DNA from 4 places in the Halomonas pelophila genome. Region 4 is predicted to be linked to each of the others. Evidence: riboswitches for the same ligand, from Rfam matches in the RefSeq annotation. Region 4 holds a riboswitch; each other region holds the start of a gene.
The links. Region 4 has a riboswitch for thiamine pyrophosphate ahead of ABE957_RS04340 (sodium:solute symporter family transporter). Riboswitches for the same ligand answer to the same signal wherever they lie in the genome.
Positions count from the first base shown of each region.

Region 1: another riboswitch for thiamine pyrophosphate. It lies ahead of tenA (thiaminase II); the one in region 4 lies ahead of ABE957_RS04340 (sodium:solute symporter family transporter).
Region 2: another riboswitch for thiamine pyrophosphate. It lies ahead of thiO (glycine oxidase ThiO); the one in region 4 lies ahead of ABE957_RS04340 (sodium:solute symporter family transporter).
Region 3: another riboswitch for thiamine pyrophosphate. It lies ahead of ABE957_RS09995 (SLC5/6 family protein); the one in region 4 lies ahead of ABE957_RS04340 (sodium:solute symporter family transporter).

Region 1 is NZ_JBEGCI010000003.1:42,199-44,393, forward strand. Features, by position in the region: gene tenA (thiaminase II) at 42-710, opposite strand; TPP riboswitch at 779-900, opposite strand; gene ABE957_RS03650 (hypothetical protein) at 1,061-2,195, opposite strand, start outside.
Region 2 is NZ_JBEGCI010000010.1:82,036-84,230, forward strand. Features, by position in the region: gene thiO (glycine oxidase ThiO) at 1-778, opposite strand, end outside; TPP riboswitch at 848-970, opposite strand; gene ABE957_RS12350 (hypothetical protein) at 1,102-1,407, opposite strand; gene argF (ornithine carbamoyltransferase) at 1,507-2,195, opposite strand, start outside.
Region 3 is NZ_JBEGCI010000007.1:165,251-167,445, forward strand. Features, by position in the region: gene ABE957_RS09995 (SLC5/6 family protein) at 1-850, opposite strand, end outside; TPP riboswitch at 840-959, opposite strand; gene ABE957_RS10000 (hypothetical protein) at 1,073-1,738, shown strand; gene ABE957_RS10005 (HNH endonuclease) at 1,796-2,195, shown strand, end outside.
Region 4 is NZ_JBEGCI010000003.1:191,109-193,303, reverse strand. Features, by position in the region: gene ABE957_RS04345 (ABC transporter ATP-binding protein) at 1-827, opposite strand, end outside; TPP riboswitch at 1,099-1,219, shown strand; gene ABE957_RS04340 (sodium:solute symporter family transporter) at 1,303-2,195, shown strand, end outside.

The sequences.
Region 1 (2,195 bases), 150 kb from region 4:
GGCCTGACCAGAACCAGCCCGGGACGTCAGGTAGGGCCAGCTCAGAGGCGCTGATCTAGCCCCATCTGCCAGAAGTCGATCTCGAGCCGGGTGGCGTCGCGGAACACCGCGGTGAGCTCGGCGAAGCGCGCCGGCGTCACCTCCGCCAGCCGGGCGTCGAGCCAGGCGCGCTCGTCCGCCATGGCCTGCTGGAAGGCCTCGCTCTCGTACATGGCGATCCAGGCGTCATAGGGGTTCGCCTCGCCGCGCACCGTGGTGGCGCGGCCATTGAGCCACTGGGCGATCTCGCCGTAGCCGACCAGGCAGGGGGCGAGGGCCACGTGCAGGTCGAGCAGGTCGCCGCGATGGCCGGTGTCCAGCACGTAGCGCGTGTAGGCAAGCGTAGCGCGGGCCTCCGGCAGGCGCGCCAGGTCCTGCTCGGAGATGCCCCAGCCGCGGCAGTAGTCCACGTGCAGCCCCAGCTCCACGTCGAGGATGGTCTTGAGGCCCTCGAAGGCGTGGCGCAGCTCGCTGAGGTCGCGGCTCTTGTAGGCGGCCAGGGCGTAGGCCCGGGCGAAGTGGATCAGGAACAGGTAGTCCTGCTGGAGGTAGTGGCGAAAGGCGCCTTCCTCGAGAGTGGCATCGCCGAGCCGGCGCACGAAGTCGTGCTCGATATAGGCGCCCCAGTCGTCCTGGCAGGCCGCGGTAAGGTCGTCGAATCGGTAGCCCATCGTGTCTCCGGTCAGGGGGCGATCCGGAAGCGGGGCGGGAGAGGGTGACCGGAGAAGGTGCCGCGAGGCAGGGGTCACCGCTTGATTCCTACGCCGGTACTAGCCGGATCAGGTTCCACGGGACCAGCGCTCGGTGTCTTCACACCCCGCGCCATCTCAGCCGGCTCTACCGGCACCCCGTCAAGCGAAGCGCTTACTCTAGCATCCTGTCGTCGTCTTGCCACCCTCTGCGGGGATTCCGGTGTCGTCCACTACCGGGGCTTTCGGCACCGGTTCTCCGGCGACAGGGCCGGACGGCGTGGTGCCGTGAATCACTGCACCGGCATCTTGCCGGGTAGCGCCGCGGCGCGTCATTCCGGCTCGGCGTCCAGCAGCTCGAACCACTCCGTGCGCTCGGGAAGGGTCAGCTCGCTGGCGGGCCGGCCGCTGGCATACCAGTCGCGGACGTTGCGCAGCTGCCATCGACGGCGTTCGCCGTCCAGCTCGATGCCCAGCCGAAAGGGCCCGTAGCGGGCGAGGGCGCGGCCCGCCAGCTGGGCGTCGCGCAGGGCGATGTTGGCCAGCAGCTCCAGGCGACTGCCACCCCGCACGGCGAGGTCCTCCAGGCGCAGGGTGTCGTCGTCGAACATCACGCGCACCTCGCCGCGCACCTCGCCAAGGGTCAGCCGGTCGCGCAGCCAGCCTCTCTCCCGGGCCGAGTCGACGAACAGGTTGACCAGCAGGCCGCTGTCGCGCATGGCCAGGTCGAGCCGGGCGTCGAGCGCCAGCGGTGCCACCCAGCGCATCTCTCCCTCGGGGACCTCGAGGCGCGCCCACCAGCCGCGGGTCAGGGCGCCGGCGGCGTTCTCCAGGCGCATGTCGCTCAGGCTCAGCGTGGAGCCTGCGACGTCGAAGCGCAGCGTCTCCAGGTCGCCCTCGGAGAGGCGAGCCTCCAGCGCCAGGGTGCCCTCCAGGACCTGCTCATCGAAGGCGAGGCGGGCGTCGGAGGCGGTGAGCGAGAGGCTGCCCTCGGCCGACAGGCCCTCGAGTCGCAGCTGGGTGGCCATCGTCGCCTGGCCCGACAGGAAGGCGATGCCGGCATCCTTGGGCAGGTAGTCATTGAAGGCGGCGAGGTCCGGTACCGCCACATCGGGCATGTCGATGCGCGTGCTGAGTGCCTCCAGGCCCTCGCTCGGGTCGAAGCTCCGCGCCCGGCTCTGGATCTCCAGCAGGCGGCCGTCGATCAGCGCGTCGCCTCCCTCCTGGCGGCGCAGGCCGAAGCGGGGCAGGGAGAGGTGCAGCTGCGCGCCGGGGTCGCTGGCCTCCAGCACCAGCGAGCCGTCGCCGAAGGCCTCGTAGTGCAGGAAGCGCACGGCAAGTCGGTCGGAGTTAACGCGAAGCTGGCTCTCGAGCATCACCTCGCCGCTTTCCAGGCCGAGGTCGAGGGACAGGCGTCCGCCCCCCTGGACGGCCAGGCCATGCTCGTCAGGCAGGAAGGCATTGAGG
Region 2 (2,195 bases), on a different contig from region 4:
CGCCGATGACGAAGCGCTGGTCGGGCTTGGGGACCACATAGAGCTGGTAGCGCGGATGCATCAGGCGCACCGGGCGCGAGAGCCGAATCTCCGCGGTCTGCACGTGCAGCGTCTCGCCGCGCACGCCGCGCAGGCTGGCGTGGTGCTGGCGGGCGCCGGTGCCGCGACAGTCGACGACCAGGTCGAAGGCGCGCCGGCCGTCGCGGGTCTCGATCTCCCCGGGGAAGGTGTCCACCGGGCAGTGGGCGTGGCAGGTGCCGCCCAGGCGGCGGATCTCGGCCAGCAGCCGCTCGAGCAGGGCGCGGTTGTCCAGGTGGGCCTCGTCCGGCAGGTAGAGGCCCTGGCGGAAGCCCGCCGCCAGGTCGGGCTCCAGCCGGTGGATCTCGGCGTCGTCCAGCGCCTGGCAGGCCGGCTCGTCGCCGAGCACGTGGGTGAGGTCGCGGCGGAACTGGGTGAGTTCCCCCATGTCCTGGGCGTGGGCCACCATCAGGCTGCCCTGATGGTGCCACAGGGCGGTAGCGTCGAGCGCCTCAAGCCAGCGCGGCCACTGGGCCAGGGCGAACTGACCCATCTCATAGACGCTGCGCTCGGAGACCGCCGTCTCGCACAGCGGCGCGACCATGCCGGCCGCCGTCCAGGCGGCCGCGGCGGGCTGTTCCAGGTCGCCGGCGTCATAGAGGGTGACGGCATGGCCGTCGCGAAGGAGTTGCCAGGCGACCAGGCGGCCCAGCAGGCCGGCGCCGGCCACGGCGATGGTACTCTCGGTGGGGTGTGTCATGGCGTTGTCCATCCAGCAGAAGACGTGGAGGAACAGGCTGGATGACGAAAGGGGGCTGCTAGCTGCTAGACGATACGACAGCTTGTTCCCTCCGCAGGCATCAACCTGATCAGGTTCAACGGGTTCGGCCGTACCGATCTCAGCCCCCGTGCACGTCTCCATGAGCGTACCGGGGCTCCCCGACAAGTCGTCACAACCTAACCAAAAATGCCCGGGCGCGCAATCACGTGCGCGCCCGGGCATTTTTCTGGGCCTGGTCTTAAGGGCTTGGTCTTCAGGTCTGGTCTCGAGGCTGGTCTCGATACGCTAGCCCGGCATCGGGCTCAGGCGCAGTCGGCGGCCCCTTCGCCGAACATGTCGAACAGCAGCTCGCGGCCGAGGCCGGTGAGTACCAGGCGCTGCTGGTCGTTCCAGGTGGCGGCCTGGCTGTTCTCGAGGATCGTCTGGCAGGGCGCCCAGTCGCTGGTGGCCGCATCCAGGGTCTTCAGGGCCCGGCGATCGAGGCCGCGATGGCTGATGGTGACCGTCTCGAGCACATGGCCGTGGCGATAGAGCATGGCGGCCATGTGGGAGAGGCACTGGCGCAGGCTGCGCTGCATGCCGCTGGGGCTGGGGTGGGAATGATTCATGCTGCCGCATCTCCTGAGCGGGATTGCTGCGGCGCATTATACATGCGACGAAGGTCGATGTCATACCAAGGTATAAGACGACCCTCGTCGCGTCCTTCGTCAGCTCTCCACGCGTCCCAGCAGCAGGAACTCGAGCAGCGCCTTCTGGGCGTGCAGGCGGTTGCCCGCCTCCTGCCAGACCACGGCGCGCGGGTCGTCGAGCAGGGTGTCGCTGATCTCCTCGCCGCGGTGGGCGGGCAGGCAATGCAGGAAGAGAGCGTCTTCCCGGGCCCGATCGAGCAGCTCCTCGGTGACCTGCAGGCCGGCGAAGTCCGCCTCGCGCTTGGCCTGCTCCTCTTCCTGGCCCATGGAGGCCCAGACGTCGGTGGTGATCAGGTCGGCCTGGGCGACGGCTTCCCTGGGGTCGCGCACGATGCTCACCCGGTCGCCGGCGGCATCGAGGATGTCCTGGCGCGGCTCGTAGCCCTCGGGACAGCAGATGCGCAGCCGGAAGTCGAACTGGCGGGCGGCGTTGATCCAGGAGTGGCACATGTTGTTGCCATCGCCGATCCACACGGCGGTGCGATCCTTGACGCTGCCGCGCAGCTCTGTCCAGGTCATCACGTCGGCGAGCAGCTGGCAGGGGTGGTAGTCGTCGGTTAGGGCGTTGATGACCGGCACCGCGCTTGCCGAGGCGAAGTCTGCAAGCCCCTGGTGGGAGAAGGTGCGGATCATCACCGCGTCGACCATCTCCGAGAGCACGCGGGCGGTGTCGCCGATCGGCTCGCCGCGGCCGAGCTGGGTGTCGC
Region 3 (2,195 bases), on a different contig from region 4:
GCGCCACGCCGGCCATGGCGGCCAGCATGCCGAGCCCGCCGATCACCATCACCACCAGCACGGTGATGCCGCCGCCGAGCCAGGCGCCGCGGCCCAGGGCACGGTCGTCCCGCGCCGCCCAGACCCGCTGCCAGTAGCCCTGATGAAAGAGGTTCGCCGCCGTCACCGCGATCACCAGGGTCAGCGCCACGGAGAGCGCATCGCCCGCCGGGATCGACGGCAGGGCCGCCGCCACCGGCATCTCGGGCAGGCGCGCAAGCGCCACCCCGCCGACCAGGGCCAGCAGGGCGATCAGCAGCCAGGCCTGCCAGCGGTCGGTGGCAAGGCTCGCCCGCAGCCCGCCCACTGCGGTGTAGAGCAGCGTGGAGATCGCCACGCCGATCACCACCAGCGCCGGTGGCACCTCGGAGAGCAGCGCGGTGATGGCCCCGACGGCGGTCAGCTCCGCGGCCAGGAAACAGGCCATGTAGAGCACGGAGACCAGCGACACCCAGCGCCGCACCCCGGCGCCATAGCAGGCCTCGGCGAACTCGCCGATGCTGCGCCCTTCCGGCAGGTGGCGGCGGATCGCCGGGCCATAGAGCCCCAGCACGATGAATGGCAGCGCCGAGCCCACGGCATAGCCGGCCAGCGCCAGCGGGCCGACGAAGGCGCCGATCTCGGGGGGCGCGAAGAGGATCCAGGCGCCCATCCCCGAGGCCAGGAAGGAAAGCCCCAGGGTCGAGGCACTCTGGGAGTTGCGCGCGGTGACGTAGTCGTCGAGGGGGCCATCGGCCCGGCGGGCCTTGAGGCCCAGGAATGCAAAGCACAGCAGCGCCGCGCCGAGCACGGCAGACGTCAGGACAGGCATGTCGCACTTCCTCCGCCGGTATGAACCGGATCAGGTTCCAGGGTCAGCGCCATGCGCTCTCTCAGCCCCGGCCGACGTGTGCGGCAGCGAGACTCCCCTGGCGACAGTGAATGGATTGTGGGATCGCGACTCAAGCCCGCGCCGTAACGGCCGATAGAGACAGGATCAAGGGGCATCATAACGTCGCCCCAGCGTGACGACCACCCGTGCCGGAGCCCCGAGATGCCCTACACCGAAGCCAAGGAACACGCCCCCGGACGCCTGCACGGGATCTTCGTCGATCCCTACAGCGCCTTCGACAACGCCGCCACCGAGCGCCTGCTGCATCTGCGCGTGGCGACCGAGGCGCTGATCCTGGCGCCGATGCACGAGGGTCGGCTGGTGCTGCGCGTCATCCACGGCTGGCAGAACGGCAGCTTCGAGCCCGCCGAGCTCTGCCACAGCGACCATCGGCTGGACTCCTTGGCCGCGCTGCGCCGGGTGGCCGACGACTACCGCCGGGCCTTCGAGGGTGGGCAGCCGCTGCCCTGCGACGGCACCGAGCTGCTCGCCAAGCCCCTGGCCCGGGCCCTCGCCGCCGCCGAGGCCGAAGGCCAGGCCCTCGACGAGGAGACCCGCACCATCCCCGCGCGCTGGCCCGCCTTCCGCCAGGGCCTGACCCTCTACACCTTCTTCAAGGTCTACCACCGTCTCACCTACAGCGAAGATGATGCCTACCGCGCGATTCGCTGCCAGACGCCGCAGGGGCAACGTGAGATCCACGAGTTCCACCTCGAGGAGGGCGAATTCGCCGTGGTGGCGCCCCGCGAGAATGAGAAAGCCGACAGCCTGCTGCTGCTGCACGAGAGCCAGCTGACGCCGGTGCTGCAGCTATTGGAGGAGTGTTAAATCACGAGGACTTGATTAGTATTTGTAGATACTAACTCTGCTTCTCAGGACGCCCCCTTGCTGAATATCGATCTCCGTATTCGACAAGCCGCATTCAAGAGGTTGGAGGCCATATCTCAAGCACCGTCCGGTGATGTGTCCTGGAATGCGATTGCCGAACCGCTGCCCTTCGATGATGGCGCTATCTACCTTGCCAGTCGCGCCATCGGCATCTTTAAGCCCAAACAGATGCCAGACGGCATCTTGAGCATCAAGACGGTCGTGCCCAAACAGGGCCGCACCAACATCTATGCCGATGGGACTAGCGATGAGGGTGGGTTCTGGTACTCGCTAGAGGCTGGCGGTCTGACGAAATCCGCTAATCGTCAGCTGATGATCAGCTACGAGAGAAAAGATCCCATCATTTACCTCATAGGAGTGGCGCCTGGACGCTATTTCCCGTTGTGGCCGTGCATTA
Region 4 (2,195 bases):
TCGAAGACGTCGTTGAGGCGCTGGCCGCGATGCACCACCACCGCCAGCTGGGCGTCGTCCACGCGATTGATCTCGAAGCCCTCGACCTCCGGGGCCGCCTCCACCGGATGGGCGAGATCGAGCAGGAAGGTCTCGGTATCGAGCTCGGCGAGCAGCTCGCGCACGCTGGTGTCGCGGATGATCTCGCCGTGGTTGATGATGCCCACGCGGCGGCAGAGGCTCTCGGCCTCCTCGAGATAGTGGGTGGTGAGGATGATGGTGACGCCCTCCTCCCGGTTGATGCGGCGCATGTACTCCCACATGCTGCGGCGCAGCTCGATGTCGACGCCGGCGGTGGGCTCGTCGAGGATCAGCAGCTTCGGGCGATGCATCAGCGCGCGGGCGATCATCAGCCGGCGCTTCATGCCGCCGGAGAGCATCCGCGCGCTGCCGTTGCGCTTGTCCCACAGGCTCAGGTCTCGGAGCAGCTCCTCGGCGCGGGGCAGCGCCTCGCGACGCGACATGCCGTAGTAGCCCGCCTGGGCCAGCACGATGTCGATGACCTTCTCGAACTGGCTGAAGTTGAACTCCTGGGGCACCACGCCGAGATGGTACTTGGCCCGGGCGAAGTCGGTGTCGATGTCGATGCCGAAGATCGAGATCTTCCCCGCGGTCTTCTGCACCAGCGAGCAGACTACGCCCAGGGTGGTCGACTTGCCGGCGCCGTTGGGGCCCAGCAGGGCGTAGAAGTCGCCCTGGGCGACGTCGAGGTCGATGCCCTTGAGGGCCTCGAAGCCATTGCCGTAGACCTTGGTCAACCCACGGATGGAAAGAGCCGGTTCGGCCATGAAAGATCCCGTAAAGAAAATGAATGGGATGCCGTGTCGGCACCCGCCAGAAAAAACACGCTCGAGGCGCGACACACGGGGCGCTGAGATGGGGGCGCCGCGGCGCAATTCAAGCCGCCGTTCAAGCCCCAGCTCAAGCAGTGGCCGGGGCCCTGCGCGCCCGGGCGCGACCTTCCCATCTTACGCCACTAGCCAGACAGTTCGCATGCTCATCGTTCATGCGGGCGTCGCGCGCCGTATTGACCCCGTGACGCCGGGGCCCTAGGCTGGAGCGCATTCCTGGGGGAGTCCTTGCGGACTGAGATTCCGGCACCGTGTATCGACGACACGGCCGGTAACCCTTCGAACCTGATCCGGATCATGCCGGCGAAGGGAAGGAAGTGCCATCCGGCCACGCTTCTCACCCAACGCAACTGCGTCCTCTCGTAGCGACGCTCGGCATCGCGCCGGGCCTTTCCATGCTAGGGAGAACGTCATGCTGCCGACCACTCATGCCTTCTGGTGGCTCATCGCCTTCGCGGCGCTGTTTGCCGTGCCGGGCATGCTCTACGCGCGCCGCCACACCGAGAGCCTCGAGGACTTCATCATCGCCCGCAACAGCCAGGGCGCCACCGCCACGGTGCTGACCCTGATGGCCTCGACGCTGGGCACCTGGATCCTGTTCGGCCCCGCCCAGGCGGCCACCTGGGGCGGGCTGGGCGCGATTGCCGGCTATGCGCTGGGCTCGCTGGCGCCACGGCTGGTGATGATTCCGCTGGGGCGGCGCCTGCGCGAGCTCTCGCCGGGCGGCCACTCGCTCACCGAGTTCGTGATGAGCCGCTACGGGCGCCCCATGTACGCCTTCACCCTGGTGATCATGCTGTTTTATCTCTTCATCTCCCTGGCCGCGGGGATCACCGCCATCGCCAAGATGGTCGGGCTGCTGGCGCCGGTGCCGCTCTGGGCGACCAGCTCGGTGGTGATGGCCGCCACCCTGCTCTACACCCTGTACGGTGGCCTGCGCGCCTCGATCTTCACCGACAAGGTGCAGATGGTCGTGATCCTGCCGCTGCTCGCCGTGCTGCTGATCGTCGGCTGGCAGGCCGCCGGCGGCCTCAAACCCACCCTCGCCGGCCTCGAGGCGACGGCGCCGCGGCTGCTGGACATCACCGACCTGGGCGGGCTCAAAGCTGGCCTCACCTTCTTTTTGGCCGTGATGCTGACCGGGCTCTTCTATCAGGGCAACTGGCAACGGGTCTACGCCGCCCAGAGCAACCGCGCCGTGGCCCTGGGCTTCCTGCTCGGGGGCCTTCTGAGCGCGCCGATGATCTTCGTGATGGGCCTGTTCGGCCTGGCGTTCGTGGGACTGGGGCTGCCCGGCGACGGTTC